2 regions of the Ensifer fredii genome follow, and region 1 is predicted to be linked to the other one. Evidence: riboswitches for the same ligand, from Rfam matches in the RefSeq annotation. Region 1 holds a riboswitch; the other holds the start of a gene.

Region 1 (7,604 bases):
GCCCGCAATGCCGGCTTCGCGGCGGCGCGCGGCCGCTGGATCGCCGTTCTCGATTCGGACGACACGGTACGCCCGGCAAGACTGGCGCGGATGATTGCGCGCGCCGAAGCGACAGGCGCGCAGTTGGTCGTCGACAATCTCGACGTGCTGTCGCTCGACGGAAGCAATGTCCGGATGTTCGAGGACGCCGAGCTCGAGGCCCTCCCCGAACTCACCCTGCCGGCCTTCATCGAGTCGAACGTGATTTTCCGCTCCGAGCACAATTACGGCTATATGAAACCGGTGTTCGAGCGCCGCTTCCTCGCCCAACATGGTCTCTTTTTCAACGAGTCGCTCAGGATTGGCGAGGATTACATCCTGCTCGCATCCGCACTGGCCTGCGGCGGCCGCTGCGCGGTCGAGCCCTCGGCCGGCTACACCTATCATATCCGCGAGGGCTCGATCTCGCGCGTGCTGAAACTCGAGCACATCGATGCGATGATGGCGGCCGACGAGGCATTCCTGCAGCGGTATGCGCTCGACCCGCTGTCGCGAAGGATGCAGCGCAAACGTGCGCGCGGCTTCCGCCAGGCGCGCTCGTTTCTTCTCCTGGTCGAGCAACTGAAATCGAGATCGTTGGCTGGCGCGCTGAAGACCGCGCTCGCCGACCCGATAGCGCTTCGGCATCTCCGGATGCCGATCGCCGCGCGATGGCGCCGCCTGGCGGCGCGGGCGCCGCAACCCGCCCCGATCACGGTGGCGGCTGAACGATCCCCGCTGGGCAATGATCCTCACACAAGCAAAGGATAACAAAATGGACCGCATCAGGACCGTCAGGAAAGCAGTGATCCCCGTTGCCGGGAACGGAACGAGGTTCCTTCCCGCGACAAAGGCCGTGCCGAAGGAAATGTTGACGATCGTCGACCGCCCGGTCGTCCAGTACGCCGTCGACGAGGCGCGCCAGGCCGGCATCGAGCACATCGTCTTCGTCACCAGCCGCAACAAGCAGGTGATCGAGGATCATTTCGACGACACGCCGGAACTCATCTCGTCGCTGACGCGCTCCGGCAAGAATGCGCAGATCTCCGAGCTCGAAGCTATGCTGCCGAAGGCCGGCTCCGTCAGCTTCACGCGCCAGCAGGCGCCGCTCGGCCTCGGCCACGCCGTCTGGTGCGCACGCGACCTGATCGGTGACGAGCCGTTCGCACTGCTGTTGCCGGACATGGTCTCCTTCGGCGCACGCGGCTGCATGGCAGGCCTCATGGATCTCTACCGCGAGGTCGGCGGCAATGTCGTCGCCGTCGAGCAATGCGCCCCCGAAGAGGCCTCGAAATACGGCATCGTCGGCAAGGGCGATACGGTGCGCCACGGTTTCTCGGTCACCGAGATGATCGAAAAGCCGCCGGCGGGGCGGGCGCCGTCCAACTACTATCTGAACGGCCGCTATATCCTGCAGCCGGAGATCTTCTCCATTCTCGCGCACCAGTCACGCGGGGCCGGCAACGAGATCCAGCTGACCGACGGCATGCTGAAGCTTTCGGCAGACCAGTCCTTCCATGCCCATCCCTATGAGGGCCGGACCTTCGACTGCGGTTCGAAGCAGGGCTTCATCGAAGCCAATGTCGCCTTCGCGCTTGCCCGCGCCGACATCGGCGACGTCGTGTTCGAATCCGTCCGCGAGATCGTCCTGTCTCACGAAAGCCGCATCCGCGCGGCATAAGCCCAAGCTCCCGGCGGCCGCGCGAGGCCGCCGGGAGCAGAGCGTCGCGTGTCCTGCAGGACGCGGGAGAAATCGCTGCAGCGCTTTGAAATACTGCATGTTTTTAAGGAAGCAGGCAGGAGGACCGGAGAAAAAGATGAACAGAACGGCCCCCATGAAACAGAGAAGTGTACCCTTGAGCATCGTGCCCCACGAGGAACAATCGGACGGCTTTATCGATCTCGACCGTCTGCTGGCCGTCGTAGTCCGCCGGGCAAGGCTCGTTGCAGCGTTCGTGGTGCTCTTCATCCTGCTCGGGGCCGCCTATCTGCTGTTCGCGACCCCCTATTACACCTCGCTGACGCAGATCCTCCTCGACGACAACCTGTCGAAATATGCCGAGGAAGAACCGGTGCCGACCAACAGCCAGATGCTCGACACGCAGATCGCCAGCGCGGTCGAGATCCTGAAGTCCGGGGAGCTGGCGCTGCGGGTGGTCGACAAGCTCAACCTTTCGGAGAACAATACCATCGTCAATCCGCCCCGTTCGCCTGCCGCCGTCGTCAAGGACTGGCTGAAGACGGCGACCGGCCTGTTCTCGGGCGGGCCGGGCGTTTCGGAGGAAGCGGCGCGCAATGGCCGCCGGCTGAAAGCCTCGGCAATCTTGCAGCAGTCGCTATATGTCGAACGCGTCGGCCGCAGTTCGGTGATTGCGCTTTCCTTCCGATCGAGCGATCAGCAGCTTGCCGCCGGTGTCGTCAGGACCTATGCTGAAGCCTATCTGACCGACCAGCTGAACGCCAATTTCGAAGCGACGGAACGGGCTTCGGTCTGGCTGCAGGAGCGGCTTGACGATCTGCGGCAGCGCTCGCAGGCGGCCGCCCTCGAGGTCGAGCAGTTCCGCAGCGAGAACGGCCTGACCGCGGCGCGCGGCGAACTGATGTCCGAACAGCAGCTCGCCGATCTCAACAGTCAGCTGATCGTCGCGCAGGCGGATACGGCCAGTGCCTCGGCGCGCTACGAACAGTTCAAGTCGATCATCGACCAGGGGCCGGAGGCCGCCGTCAACAATGCCACCATCTCCCCCAAGGAGGGTGACAATTCGGTGATCCGGGACCTGCGCACCCGCTATCTCGGCATCGGCAAGCGGGAGCAGGAGGTGGCGCAGAATTTCGGCGAGGACCATCCGCAGGCGGTTTCGCTTCGGGCCGAGAAGGAGGACATCGGCCGGCAGATCTATCAGGAACTGCAGCAGCTGACGGCAAGCTACAAGAACGAGTTCGAAGTCGCCCGCTCGCGCGAGGCCTCGCTGCGCAAGAGCATCGAGGGGATCGCCGGCAAGAATTCCGACGCCAGCAAGTCGCTGGTGCAGTTGCGCGTCCTCGAGCAGAAGGCCGCGGCGCTGAAGACGCTCTACGAATCCTATCTCGGCCGCTACGAACAGGCAACGCAGCAACAGTCCTTCCCGATCGCCAAGGCGCGCGTCATTTCCGAAGCCGGCGTCCCGACGGCGCCGTCGAGCCCGAAGAAGACCATGACCTTGGCGCTTTCGGCCGTGCTCGGCCTGATGTTCGGCGGCGCCTATGCCGCATTCCTCGAATTCCGCGAAAGAACCTTCCGGCTTGAAGGCGAGGTGCGCTCCATGCTCGGCCACCGATCGCTCGGCTACGTTCCGCTGATCGGCTCGCGGACGAAGAAAACGACGCAGCTCGTGCGTGCCCGTTTCGGATCGGACCGACAACCGCACGACCCTTCGGAGGGCGCCACGCCATTCCAACGCCTTTCGCGGATCGTGCTCGATGCGCCGCGCTCCGCCTTCGCGGAGACATTCCGGAATGCCAAGCTCGCCTGCGACCATATGCTGCCCGGAAACGAGAGCCGCGTCATCGCGATCGTCTCGGCCCTTCCGGACGAGGGCAAGTCGATCGTCGCGGCCAATTTCGCGGCGCTGCTGGCCTCGAGCGGCAAGCGGACACTGTTGATCGACGCCGACATCCGCAAGCCCGGTCTCACCCAGATGATCACGCCGGCTCCGCGCACGGGGCTGGTCGAGACGCTGACGGGAGAAGCGACCTGGCCCGCCGGCATCAAGGTGGATCAGCGTACAAAGCTTGCGATCCTGCCGGCCGGCGGCGGAGCGTCGGATCGCAGGCATCAGAGCAACGAACTGCTCGCCTCCCAGGCGATGGCGGGGCTCATCGAGAATGCCCGCAATTCCTTCGACTACGTCGTGGTCGATCTCGCCGCGCTTGCTCCCGTGGTCGACGCGAAGGCCTTCACGCCGCTCGCAGACGGCGTCCTCTTCGTGGTAGAATGGGGCCGCACGCCCTCGAGGCTCGTTCGGGACCTCTTGAATTCCGAGCCGCAGATCGATGCAAAGGTCCTGGGCGTGATCCTCAACAAGACCGACATGGACGAACTCGAGAAATACAGCGACTTCGGCGGTGCGGAGAAATATCGGCACCGCTACGGCAAGTACTATATCGAGGAAGGCGTCACGAGCCGGCACACGGCCGCCTGACCGCGAACTCCTGCGCGGTGCTATAGGCGGCCCTGAATGGGTTCGCCTATAGCTGCTGCAATTGCCGGTGGGCGTGGCGGCAATCCCGCCTAATATGAATCCGCCTCAGCGCCCCCACCATTCGTGGAAATGGTGGACCGGTCCCCGGCCCCCTCCGACCTTCAGCCGGTCGGCGGCGGAAATCGCCGCGTGCAGATAGGCCTTCGCGGCGCCCACCGCCTCGGCGAGCGGCTGTCCCTTGGCAAGACCGGCGGCGATGGCGGCCGAAAGCGTGCAGCCGGTCCCGTGATCGTTGCGTGTTTCGATGCGCCGCGCCGGGAAGCGGACGAGCCGATCGCCGTCGAAGAAGAGGTCGGTCGCGTCGCTGCCTCTCCGATGCCCTCCCTTGATCAACACCGAGCGGGCGCCCGACGTCATGAGGGCCTCGGCTTGGCGGGTCATCTCGGCGTCGTCCTCTGCAACCGGGCGGCCGGTGAGAAGTGCCGCCTCCGGCAGATTGGGTGTGACGACGATTGCCAAGGGTAGAAGCTCATGCGTGAGCGCGGCCATCGCATCCGGCTGCAACAACGGATCGCCGGAGGTTGCGACCATGACCGGGTCGACAACAGCGCGCCTCTCGAAGCGGCGCAAGCCTTCGGCGATGGCGATGATCGTTTCCCGGCGCGAGACCATACCGATCTTGATCGACTTCACGTCGAGATCGGAAAAAAGCGCGTCTATCTGCGCTGCGACAATCTCCGGCGAGACGTCCTCGACGGCGGTGACGCCCTTCGTATTCTGCGCGGTAATCGCCGTCACGACGCTGGCGCCGTAGACGCCGAGGGCCGAAAAAGTCTTGATATCCGCCTGGATACCGGCCCCGCCGCCCGAATCCGATCCGGCAATGGTGAGCGCGATCGGCGGCACGGGCGCATGAGGCTGCATTGGTCGATCTCCTGGTGAAAAATCACGGAGACCCAGGTGAAGGCGAAGACGTGGCGGAGGGTAGCCTCTTTCCGTTCCTACGCCGGCATGACCCGGATCAGGTTCAAGGGTCCGGCTCACCGCCGTCTCAGCGCCGCTCGGCGCTCCCCTCGGAATGCCGACATTCTATGCGGCAAGCATGCGGCAGTGTCAACGCTGCCACCTGCGAGCGACTGCTTGCGGACCCGCCATCTGCCGATGGAAGATTTTTCTCTGAAGCGGCAGAAACACGCTGCAGACGTTTCTCCTGCGCGTCGCGACGGCGCGTTTCGTCCTCGAAAACTCCGTTGATTGCGCTATTCTTGGGCCCATTCCCGTCGACCCGAAAGGAGCAAGCCATGAGCCTCCGCATCAACGACACCGCCCCCGATTTCACCGCCGAGACGACACAAGGCACCGTCAATTTCCATGAATGGATCGGCGATGGCTGGGCGGTGCTCTTCTCGCATCCGAAGAATTTCACGCCCGTCTGCACCACCGAACTCGGCGCCATGGCCGGGATCGAAGGCGAGTTTCGCAAGCGCGGCGTCAAGATCATCGGCATTTCGGTCGATCCCGTCGACAGCCACGCCAAGTGGAAGAACGACATCAAGGTCGCGACCGGCTTCGACGTCGAATATCCGCTGATCGGCGACCGGGATCTGAAGGTGGCCAAGCTCTACGACATGCTGCCCGCCGGCGTCGGCGACACGTCCGAGGGCCGCACGCCCGCCGACAACGCCACCGTGCGCTCGGTCTATGTCATCGGACCCGACAAGAAGATCAAGCTGATCCTCACCTATCCGATGACCACCGGCCGCAACTTCAACGAGATCCTGCGCGCCATCGATTCCATCCAGCTCACCGCCAAGCATCAGGTCGCAACGCCGGCAAACTGGAAGCAGGGCGAAGATGTCATCATCACGGCCGCAGTATCGAACGAGGACGCCATCCAGCGCTTCGGCTCCTTCGACACCGTTCTTCCCTATCTCAGGAAGACGAAGCAGCCGACGGCATGAGGCCCTGGGCAGCGCGTAACGACCAACAGCCGCGAAGGGCTCGTTTAGCCTTTCGCGGCTTCGATAGTCCTCCCCAACTCAATCCGCTTTCACTGCGCTGACGATTTCCGCCAGGACGCGATGCAACGCGTCGCGGTAGCCGTTGCGCGCCGACGGGCCGCTCTCCTCGGAGGTCATGACCACGGTGAGCTTCAGCGCCGGGACGATGTAGAGCATCTGGCCGCCATAGCCCCAGGCGAAATGGACCGTCTCGCCGCCGATCCGGCGGGTGAACCAGCCATAGCCATAGGCGTCGCCGGAGAAATAGGAGTTCGTGTGGGGCTGCCACGAAAGATCGATCCAGTCCGCCGGAACGATCTGCCGTCCGTCGGACGCCCGGCCGCCCTTGCGGTATAGTTCTCCGAAGGCAAGCAACGATCTTGCGCTCATCGCCATCTGATTACCGCCGAGATAAATGCCCTGGGGATCGCGTTCCCAGGCACCGATCCTGAAACCCTGAAGCGGACCGAGCCAATCGCGCGCGAGCGCGAGCGTCGACTTGCCGCCGGCCTTGGTGAGGATCGCCGAAAGCAGGTGCGTCGAGGCTGTCGAATAGAGCATCCGGCCGCCAGGCTCGTCGGCGAAAGGCTGCGAGAGCGCGAAGCGAACCCAATTGCGGCTCGATACCCAACGGCCGTAATTCGGCCCCGACAGCCGGCCAAGTCCGGCCTGCATGGAAAGCAGGTTGCCGATGGTGATATCATTGATCCGCGGATCCGCCGGCGAGGGCAGATCCTCCTTCAGCAGCGGTGCGATCTTCTGTTCAGGACCGTCCAGGAGGCCCTTGTCGATCGCGATCCCGACCAGGGCCGATATGATCGACTTCGACGCGGACTTGATATTGGTCGATTCGCCCGGAGAGTGGCCGCGATAGCCCTGCTCGGCGATTGTCTCACCGTCACGCGCGACTATGACGGTCTTCAGCGGCTTCAGCTCTTCCCGATCGGCAAGCCCCTTCACCAGATCGGGAACGGCAGGAGACTCCGCGGCTGCGCTGGAGGCAAGCGGCAGCAAGAGCAATAGAACGACGGCCAGAGATCTGATCATCGCCTCGACCTAGGGCGAACGGGCGCCGAAGTCATTACCTTCACCTAAAACTCACGACGAAGTGAATCCGTGCTCCGTCTCCCGCACCGGTCGTGGCAGTATTAAGGACGATCCATGACAAACCGGCGGATGAGCTACGGCACGTGGAAATTTCGATGCGGCCTAAGCCTCGTCGAACTTCTCGTGGCCTGACCCAGGATCCAGTATCCCGACGCCTTGATCCAGCGCGGCGGATAACCCCGCTCTTCGAGCATCTCTTAACATCCTGGAAGAGAGAACTCCCCCGTCCGATCTAGAACTTCCGATCTCAAGGGCGGCTGAAGATTACCGCGAATTAACTGTTCCCTGCGGAAGCGAG
Region 2 (7,604 bases), on a different replicon from region 1:
GGCACAGGAGCGTGCCGCCGAAGCCAAGCAGAAGGCCGAGGATGCCGCCGCTGCCGCTGCGGAAGCAGCCGCGGAATAATAACCGTCAGGACGGTGTTAGCAGACGGGCGGCATTTTCATGCCGCCCGTTTTGCTTTATGTCCACGTTCGAACAATTGGAGCGGGCAAAGAATTGGAGCGGTGGCAAGAACCCCTCCTGCCTGGATGCCGAAAATGACCAAGCTCGAGAACCCTGTCCTGATGGCGACGATCGGCGCGGCGCAAGGCCTGCGCGGCGAAGTGCGGGTAAAGTCCTTTACGGAAGATCCGACGGCGCTCGGCGACTACGGCAATCTGCACAGCGAGGACGGCCGCGTCTTCGAGGTGCTGGAAATCCGTGAAGCGAAGAACGTGGTCATCGTCCGCTTCCGCGGCATCAACGACCGAACCGCGGCGGAAGCGTTGAACGGCCTCGAACTCTTCATCGAACGCGACAACCTCCCCGACGACGACCTCGACGAGGATGAGTTTTTCTATGCCGATCTCGAAGGCCTGGAAGCGATCGACGGCACTGGCAAGAGCTACGGCTCGGTGACCGGCGTCTTCGACTTCGGCGCCGGGGACCTGCTGGAGCTCAAGGGACCCGGCCGCCGGCCGGTGCTGATCCCGTTCACCGAATGGTCGGTGCTGGAGATCGATCTCGAGGCCGGCAAGCTGCTGGTCGATCCGGTCGCCGCCGGGCTCGTCGATGACAAGGACGAGAGCCTCGACAAGCAATTCCCGACGAAGCGCAAGTGAGCCGCCGGCGATGTCCTTTCGCGCCACGGTCCTGACGCTGTATCCGGAGATGTTTCCGGGGCATCTCGGCGTGTCGCTCGCCGGCAAGGCGCTGGAGCGCGGCCAATGGTCGATCGAGGCGGTGCAGATCCGCGATTTCGCCGAGAACAAGCACCGCACCGTCGACGACACGCCGGCCGGGGGCGGCGCCGGCATGGTGTTGAAGCCGGATGTTCTTGCCCGCGCCATCGACCACGTCGCGGCGGATGACGACCGGCCGCGCCTGCTGATGAGCCCGCGCGGCCGACCGTTGACGCAGGCACGCGTTCGCGAGCTTGCCGCCGGTCCCGGCGCCGTCATCGTCTGCGGCCGCTTCGAGGGCGTCGACCAGCGGGTCATCGACACGCGCCATCTCGAAGAAGTGTCGATCGGCGACTATATCCTGTCCGGCGGCGAGCCGGCGGCGCTGGTGCTGCTCGATGCGGTCGTGCGCGTCCTGCCCGGGGTGATGGGCAATGAACTCTCCGGCGTGCACGAAAGCTTCGAGGGCGGGCTGCTCGAGCACCCGCAATATACCCGGCCGCAGGTCTTCGAAGGCCACGAGATTCCGGCGGTGCTGACATCAGGAAATCACGGCGCCGTCGCCAAATGGCGCGCGGCCGAGGCGCGGCGGCTGACGGCGGAACGCCGCCCCGATCTGCTGGCGCGTGCCTTCGAGAGTGATCCGCCTCAGCCCGTGAAGAAATAATAAGCGGCGAGCAGCAGGCCGACGGCGACGACGATGGCGCGGATGACCGCCTGCGGAACGCGCCGGGCGGCCCAGACGCCGGAATAGCCGCCGAGGGCGGCACCCGGCACCATGATCACCGCATGGAGCCAGGAAACGACGCCGCCTGCGGCGAACACCAGGATGGCGATCAGCGCAATGACGATCGAGATGAAATTCTTCAGCGCATTCAGCCGGTGATAGCTGCCGCCGGTCGCAAGCCCGAGCACTGCAAGCATCATGATGCCCATGCCGGCCCCGAAGAAGCCGCCATAGACGGATGTCGCCATCTGGCTCGCCACACCGAACGGCCCGATCCGGTGCTCGTCGCTGCGGGCCTTCGGCTTCAGGAGAGGGCCCGCCGCAAAGATCGCCGTCGCGGCGATCAGCAGCCAGGGCACCATCGCGCGGAACGACGGGTTGGAGAGCGACAGCAGGAGAAGCGCGCCCGCGAGCCCCCCGACCGCCGATATCACCCCGAGGAGGACGGCATTCCTGCGGTCGGCGCGGATCTCCTTGGCATAGGCGAGCGCCGAGGTGACGTAGCCCGGAAACTGCACGATCGAGGAGGTGGCATTGGCGACGATCGGCGGCAGGCCGCTAAGCGTCATCGCGCCGAAGGTCAGAAACGTGCCGCCGCCGGCAATCGCATTGACGGCACCGGACAGGAAGCCCGCAACAAAAAGCAACAGCGCCTGGAATATCGTCATGGCCGTCCTCGTAAAGCCCGCGACCCGGGATAGCGGCTGGAACAATCGGCCGCAAGTCCGCTCACGGATCGCGGTCTGACCTCAGCCCTCTAGTTCCTCACGCAGCATTTCGAGCTGCAGCCATTCCTCCTCCATGCGCGCCAGCTTCTCCTTCAGCTTTTCGAGCTCGGCGGCGAGCTTGGCGAAGCCTTCCGGATCGCGGGAAAAGAGCGCCGGATCGTGCATCTTCTCTTCGCGTTTGGCGATTTCGGCCTCGGTGCTGGCGATCTCCTTCGGCAGGTTCTCCAGCGCGAATTTCTGCTTGTAGGAGAGCTTGCCCTTGGCCTTCTGCGGTTCGACCGCTTCGGCTGCCGTTTCGCTCGGCTTGGTCTTCTCGGCCTTTTCGGCCCGGCGCCGCTCCTCGATCGCGCCACGGCGCTGCGCCATCATGTCGGAATAGCCGCCGGCATATTCGATCCAGCGGCCGTCCGGCGCCTCCGGATTGGCCGGCGCTATGGTCGAGGTCACGGTGCGGTCGAGGAAATCGCGGTCGTGGCTGACGAGGATCACCGTTCCGGCGAAGCCGGCGACGATTTCCTGCAGCAGGTCGAGCGTCTCGATGTCGAGATCGTTGGTCGGCTCGTCGAGGATCAGCAGGTTGGTGGCGCTCGCCAGGATGCGGGCGAGGATCAGCCGCGCCCTCTCGCCGCCGGAAAGTTCGCTGATCGGCGTGCGCGCCTGTTCCGGCTGGAAGAGGAATTCCTTCATGTAGCCGGTGACGTGGCGCTGCTCGCCGTTGACGAGAAGCGTCTCGCCGCGTCCGTCGGTCAGGTAGTGCGCCAGCGTCTCGTCGAAGTTCAGATCCTCGCGCTTCTGGTCGAGCGTCGCCATCTCCAGATTGGTCCCGAGCTTTACCCTGCCGGAATCCGGCTCGATCTGTCCGGTCAGGAGCTTCAGCAGCGTCGTCTTGCCGGCGCCGTTCGGGCCGACCAGGCCGATGCGGTCGCCGCGATGGACGCGGATCGAAAAGGGCGCGACGATCGTGCGCTCGCTATAGGCCTTGGTGATCTTGTCCGCCTCGATGACCAGCTTGCCGGATTCCCTGGCATCGGCGACGGTCGCCTGGATCGTCCCCTGCGGCCCCTTTTGGCCGCGGTGGCGCGCCCGCATGTCCTGCAGCTCGCCGAGGCGGCGCATGTTGCGCTTGCGCCGCGCCGTGACGCCGTAGCGCAGCCAGTGCTCCTCGCGCTCGATCGCCTTGCCGAGCTTGTGCTGTTCGAGCTCCTCCGCCTCCAGTACCTCGTCGCGCCAGGCTTCGAAATGGGCGAAGCCGCGGTCGAGCCGGCGCGACTGGCCGCGATCGAGCCAGACGGTGGCGGTCGAGACTTTTTCGAGAAAGCGCCGGTCGTGCGAGATCAAGACGAGTGCCGAGCGGCTGCGGCTGAGCTCGTCTTCGAGCCACTCGATCGTCGGCAGGTCGAGATGGTTGGTCGGCTCGTCGAGAAGCAGGATGTCGGGCTCCGGCGCGAGCACACGGGCAAGCGCGGCGCGCCGCGCCTCGCCGCCGGAGAGGCGCTTCGGGTCTTCCTCGCCGGTCAGCCCCAGATGCTGCAACAGGTAAGTGACGCGGTAGTGATCGTCGCCGGGTCCCAGCCCCGCCTCCGCATAGGCCTGCACCGTATCGAAGCCGTCGAAATCCGGCGCCTGGTGCAGATAGCGGATTGTCACCGACGGGTGCCGGAAAACCTCTCCGGACTGCGCCTCGGCGAGGCCCGCGGCGATTTTCATCAGCGTCGACTTGCCGGATCCGTTTCGGCCGACGAGGCAGATGCGGTCGCCGGGCTCGACCTGCAGATTGGCGCCGGCGAGAAGCGGCGTGCCGCCGAAGGTCAGGAAGATGTCGTCAAGCTTGAGGATGGGGGGCGCCAAGGCGTCAGGCTCCGGAAAGATCGTAGGGGCGGGCGAGGACCACGGCCCGGCCGGATTTCAGGAAGAAGCGGACCGGACCTTCCGCGACGTTGGAAATGGTCCGGGACGATCCGAAGGAAAGCGCGAAGCCGTCGAGCGGATAGCGGACGTTTTCGATCGACAGTCCGGAAAGCTCGGTGAATCCGAGGACCGAAAACAGGCTGCCCTTCGGCAGGTCGATCTCACGGGTGCCCGGCATCAGCGGATAGGCCTCCTCCTCGCCCGAGGTCATGAACGCATCGTGGCCCTCTTCCGCAAGCGCCGCGAGTTGCAAGAGATGCAGGAAGGCATGGTCGCTGCGGGTGCCGCCGAGCGCGCCGGCGAAGATCAGCGTGGTCGCACCGCGCGCAAGCGCGGCCTCGACCGCGATCTCGCCATCGGTGGCGTTCTTGGCGGCGGGATAGTTTTCCCGCGGGACTTGGGCGAATGCCGCCAGCAGCGTTTCGTCGGTCGAATCGAAATCGCCGACCCAGAGATCCGGGACGATGCCGAGGGTCTTCGCGTGGCGCATGCCGCCGTCCGCCGCGATGAACCGGCTGCCGGAAAGCTGCGCCGTCAGCCGCTCCGTCAAGCTGAGCGCGCCGCCGAGAAGAATGGTGAAGGTCGATCGGGTCATGGCAGAAGCCCATAGCGCAAAGCGGCAGCGAAGGAAAAGGGTAGAACGCCTCTTCGGGCCGTTTGGCCAACAGGACTGCTTGGATCAACTTCCGCTTTCCTCTGGCAACAGCATGTCGGCATAGAGGCCGGGCGTCGAATCGGGAATCTCCACCGCGCCGACGGCGCGCGCGTAAAATTCGGCCGGGCCGACGCCGCCGATGATCGCATAGGCATAGCCGGCGGCGCGCATGGCGGAGAGGCTCTCGAAGAGCAAAGCCTCGCCGATGCCGCGGCCGCGCAATGTTTTGTCGACGCCCGTCGGACCGAAGAAGCCGAGCGCCGTCACGTCATGGCAGGCAAAGCCGGCAAGCTCGCCCTTGCAGAGCGCGAGATGGATCCGCGTCGGCGTCGAGGAGAAGGCCGCTTCCGCCTCGCCCGCCCAAAGGGTGCCGAAGCGCTCCTCGATCCAGGAGACGACGATCCTGCGCTCGGGCGCCAGGGCGCGCCGAATGGCAACGTCGGGGCCGAGCCGGGACGCGCGATCCTCGGGCAAAGCATAGAGGCGAACGAGCATATCCGGCATGAAATGGCCTCGCTTGGCGAACAAAACGCCGCCGCCGTTGTTTGAATTTCAAAGCCTTGCAGGCTTCGGGCCTCTTAATAGCGCAGGCAGCGCCAAGGGCCAATGCTCCGGCCGAAACTCCGCTTGCCTTGGCTGCCGCCCGAAGCTAAATCTTGGTTGCTCTAACGGGGTGCCTGGAACCGCTCGCGGATTCAATGGCTGAGAGGCTTCGAGCCAACCCGCGGAACCTGATCCGGCTCGTACCGGCGGAGGGATTAGAAGCGATCGGACCGATACGCGCTTTTCCCGTGCAACATCAACAACAGGGAGAAGTGCCCAGATGTCCAGTTCACTCCATCGCAAGATCCTTGGCCGGCTGGCTATCGCCACCGTGGCCATCGCGGCATTTTCCGCGAGCGCCGCAGCTGCCGAAAAGACGCTGACTATCTACACCTATGAGAGCTTCATCACCGAATGGGGTCCTGGCGCCAAGGTCGCCGAAACCTTCGGCAAGACCTGCGACTGCAAGGTGAATTATGTCGGCGTTGCCGACGGCGTCGAGCTCCTGACGCGGTTGAAGCTGGAAGGCGAGGGTTCGAAGGCCGACATCGTTCTCGGCCTCGATACCAACCTCGTCGCCGAGGCCAAGGCCACCGGCTATTTCGCCCCGCACGGCCTCGACACAAAAGGCCTCAAGGTTCCCGGCGATTTTTCCGACGATACCTTCGTGCCCTATGACTTCGGCCACTTCGCCGTGGTCTACGACACCGAGACCCTGAAGAGCCCGCCGAAGAGCCTCAAGGAGCTGGTCGAGGGCGATCCTGCGCAAAAGATCGTCATCGAAGACCCGCGCACCTCGACGCCCGGCCTCGGCCTGCTGCTCTGGGTGAAATCGGTCTATGGCGACAAGGCCGGCGAGGCTTGGGCCAAGCTCAAGGATCGCGTGCTGACGGTGACCCCCGGCTGGTCGGAAGCCTATGGCCTGTTCACCAAGGGCGAGGCACCGATGGTGCTTTCCTACACCACCTCCCCCGCCTATCACATGGTGGCGGAAAACACGGATCGCTATCAGGCAGCAGCCTTCGCCGAGGGTCACTACATCCAGATCGAAGTGGCCGGCGCGACGAAGAACGCCAAGGAGCCGGAACTCGCCCGCCAGTTCCTGGCCTTCATGACCGGTCCGGAATTCCAGTCGATCATTCCGACCACCAACTGGATGATGCCGGTCGGCACCACCAAGGAGCCGCTGCCGGAAGCCTTTGGCAAACTCGTCAATCCCGAAAAGACCTTGCTGCTGCCCTCGGAGGAGGTCGCGGCCAACCGCAAGGCCTGGATCGACGAATGGCTGGCGGCGATGAGCGAGAACTGAGGCCGGCTTGTTCGACAGCACCGAGAGCAGGATGACGATCGCCGCCGCGGCTTTCTGCCTCGGCGGCATCCTGCTTTTTGTCGGCATGGCGGGAATGGCCCTCATCACGCAGACGGGCGAGAGCAACGCCGACGGCCTGTTCGACGCCTATATCTGGCGCGTCACGCGCTTCACGCTGCTGCAGGCGGGCCTCTCGACGGCCCTGTCGATCCTCTTCGCCATTCCCGTGGCACGCGCATTGGCGCGGCAGGCGTCCTTCCCCTGCCGGATCTGGATGCTGCGGCTGATGGCCCTGCCGCTCGGCCTGCCGGCGCTCGTCGCGGCGCTCGGCCTGATCGAGGTCTGGGGCCGGCAGGGCATTCTGAACCACGTTCTCTCGGCAATGGGCCAGCAGCCGATCAGCGTCTATGGCCTGTTCGGCATCCTGCTTGCCCATGTCTTCTTCAACATGCCGCTTGCCGCCCGGCTGATGCTTGCCGGACTCGAGCGCATTCCCGGCGAATATTGGCGCAGCTCCGCCAATCTCGGCATGGGGTCGTTAGCGATCTTCCGCTTCATCGAATGGCCGGCGATCCGGGGATTGCTGCCGGGCATTGCCGGCCTCGTCTTCATGCTCTGCGCCACCAGCTTCACGCTGGTGCTGACGCTCGGCGGCGGCCCGGCCCAGAGCACGATCGAGGTGGCGATCTACCAGGCGCTGCGCTTCGATTTCGACCCGCCCCGGGCGATCGCCCTTTCCGGCCTTCAGGTCGCGCTGACGGGCGCGCTGCTGATCGCCCTAAGATTTCTCGCTCCGCCCCCCGAAGAAGGCCAGACGAGCGGGCGGGCAGCCCGGCGGTTCGACGGCCTGAGTGGCCTTTCGCGCGTTGCCGACGGCATCTGGCTGGCGCTCGCCCT

The links. Region 1 has a riboswitch for thiamine pyrophosphate ahead of thiD (bifunctional hydroxymethylpyrimidine kinase/phosphomethylpyrimidine kinase). Riboswitches for the same ligand answer to the same signal wherever they lie in the genome.
Region 2: it holds a riboswitch for thiamine pyrophosphate, as region 1 does, so the genes downstream of both, thiB (thiamine ABC transporter substrate binding subunit) here and thiD (bifunctional hydroxymethylpyrimidine kinase/phosphomethylpyrimidine kinase) in region 1, are expected to answer to the same signal.

What each region holds. Positions count from the first base shown of each region.
Region 1 covers NZ_CP024310.1:723,943-731,546, reverse strand. Annotated here, with positions in the region: gene NXT3_RS27195 (glycosyltransferase family 2 protein) at 1-789, shown strand, start outside; gene NXT3_RS27190 (UTP--glucose-1-phosphate uridylyltransferase) at 794-1,699, shown strand; gene NXT3_RS27185 (succinoglycan biosynthesis protein ExoP) at 1,836-4,199, shown strand; gene thiD (bifunctional hydroxymethylpyrimidine kinase/phosphomethylpyrimidine kinase) at 4,305-5,123, opposite strand; TPP riboswitch at 5,181-5,283, opposite strand; gene NXT3_RS27175 (peroxiredoxin) at 5,501-6,160, shown strand; gene NXT3_RS27170 (serine hydrolase domain-containing protein) at 6,239-7,246, opposite strand.
Region 2 covers NZ_CP024307.1:3,842,064-3,849,667, forward strand. Annotated here, with positions in the region: gene rpsP (30S ribosomal protein S16) at 1-79, shown strand, start outside; gene rimM (ribosome maturation factor RimM) at 214-777, shown strand; gene trmD (tRNA (guanosine(37)-N1)-methyltransferase TrmD) at 788-1,504, shown strand; gene NXT3_RS18900 (sulfite exporter TauE/SafE family protein) at 1,486-2,232, opposite strand; gene NXT3_RS18905 (ABC-F family ATP-binding cassette domain-containing protein) at 2,314-4,140, opposite strand; gene NXT3_RS18910 (thiamine diphosphokinase) at 4,145-4,795, opposite strand; gene NXT3_RS18915 (GNAT family N-acetyltransferase) at 4,880-5,359, opposite strand; TPP riboswitch at 5,515-5,630, shown strand; gene thiB (thiamine ABC transporter substrate binding subunit) at 5,679-6,707, shown strand; gene thiP (thiamine/thiamine pyrophosphate ABC transporter permease ThiP) at 6,739-7,604, shown strand, end outside.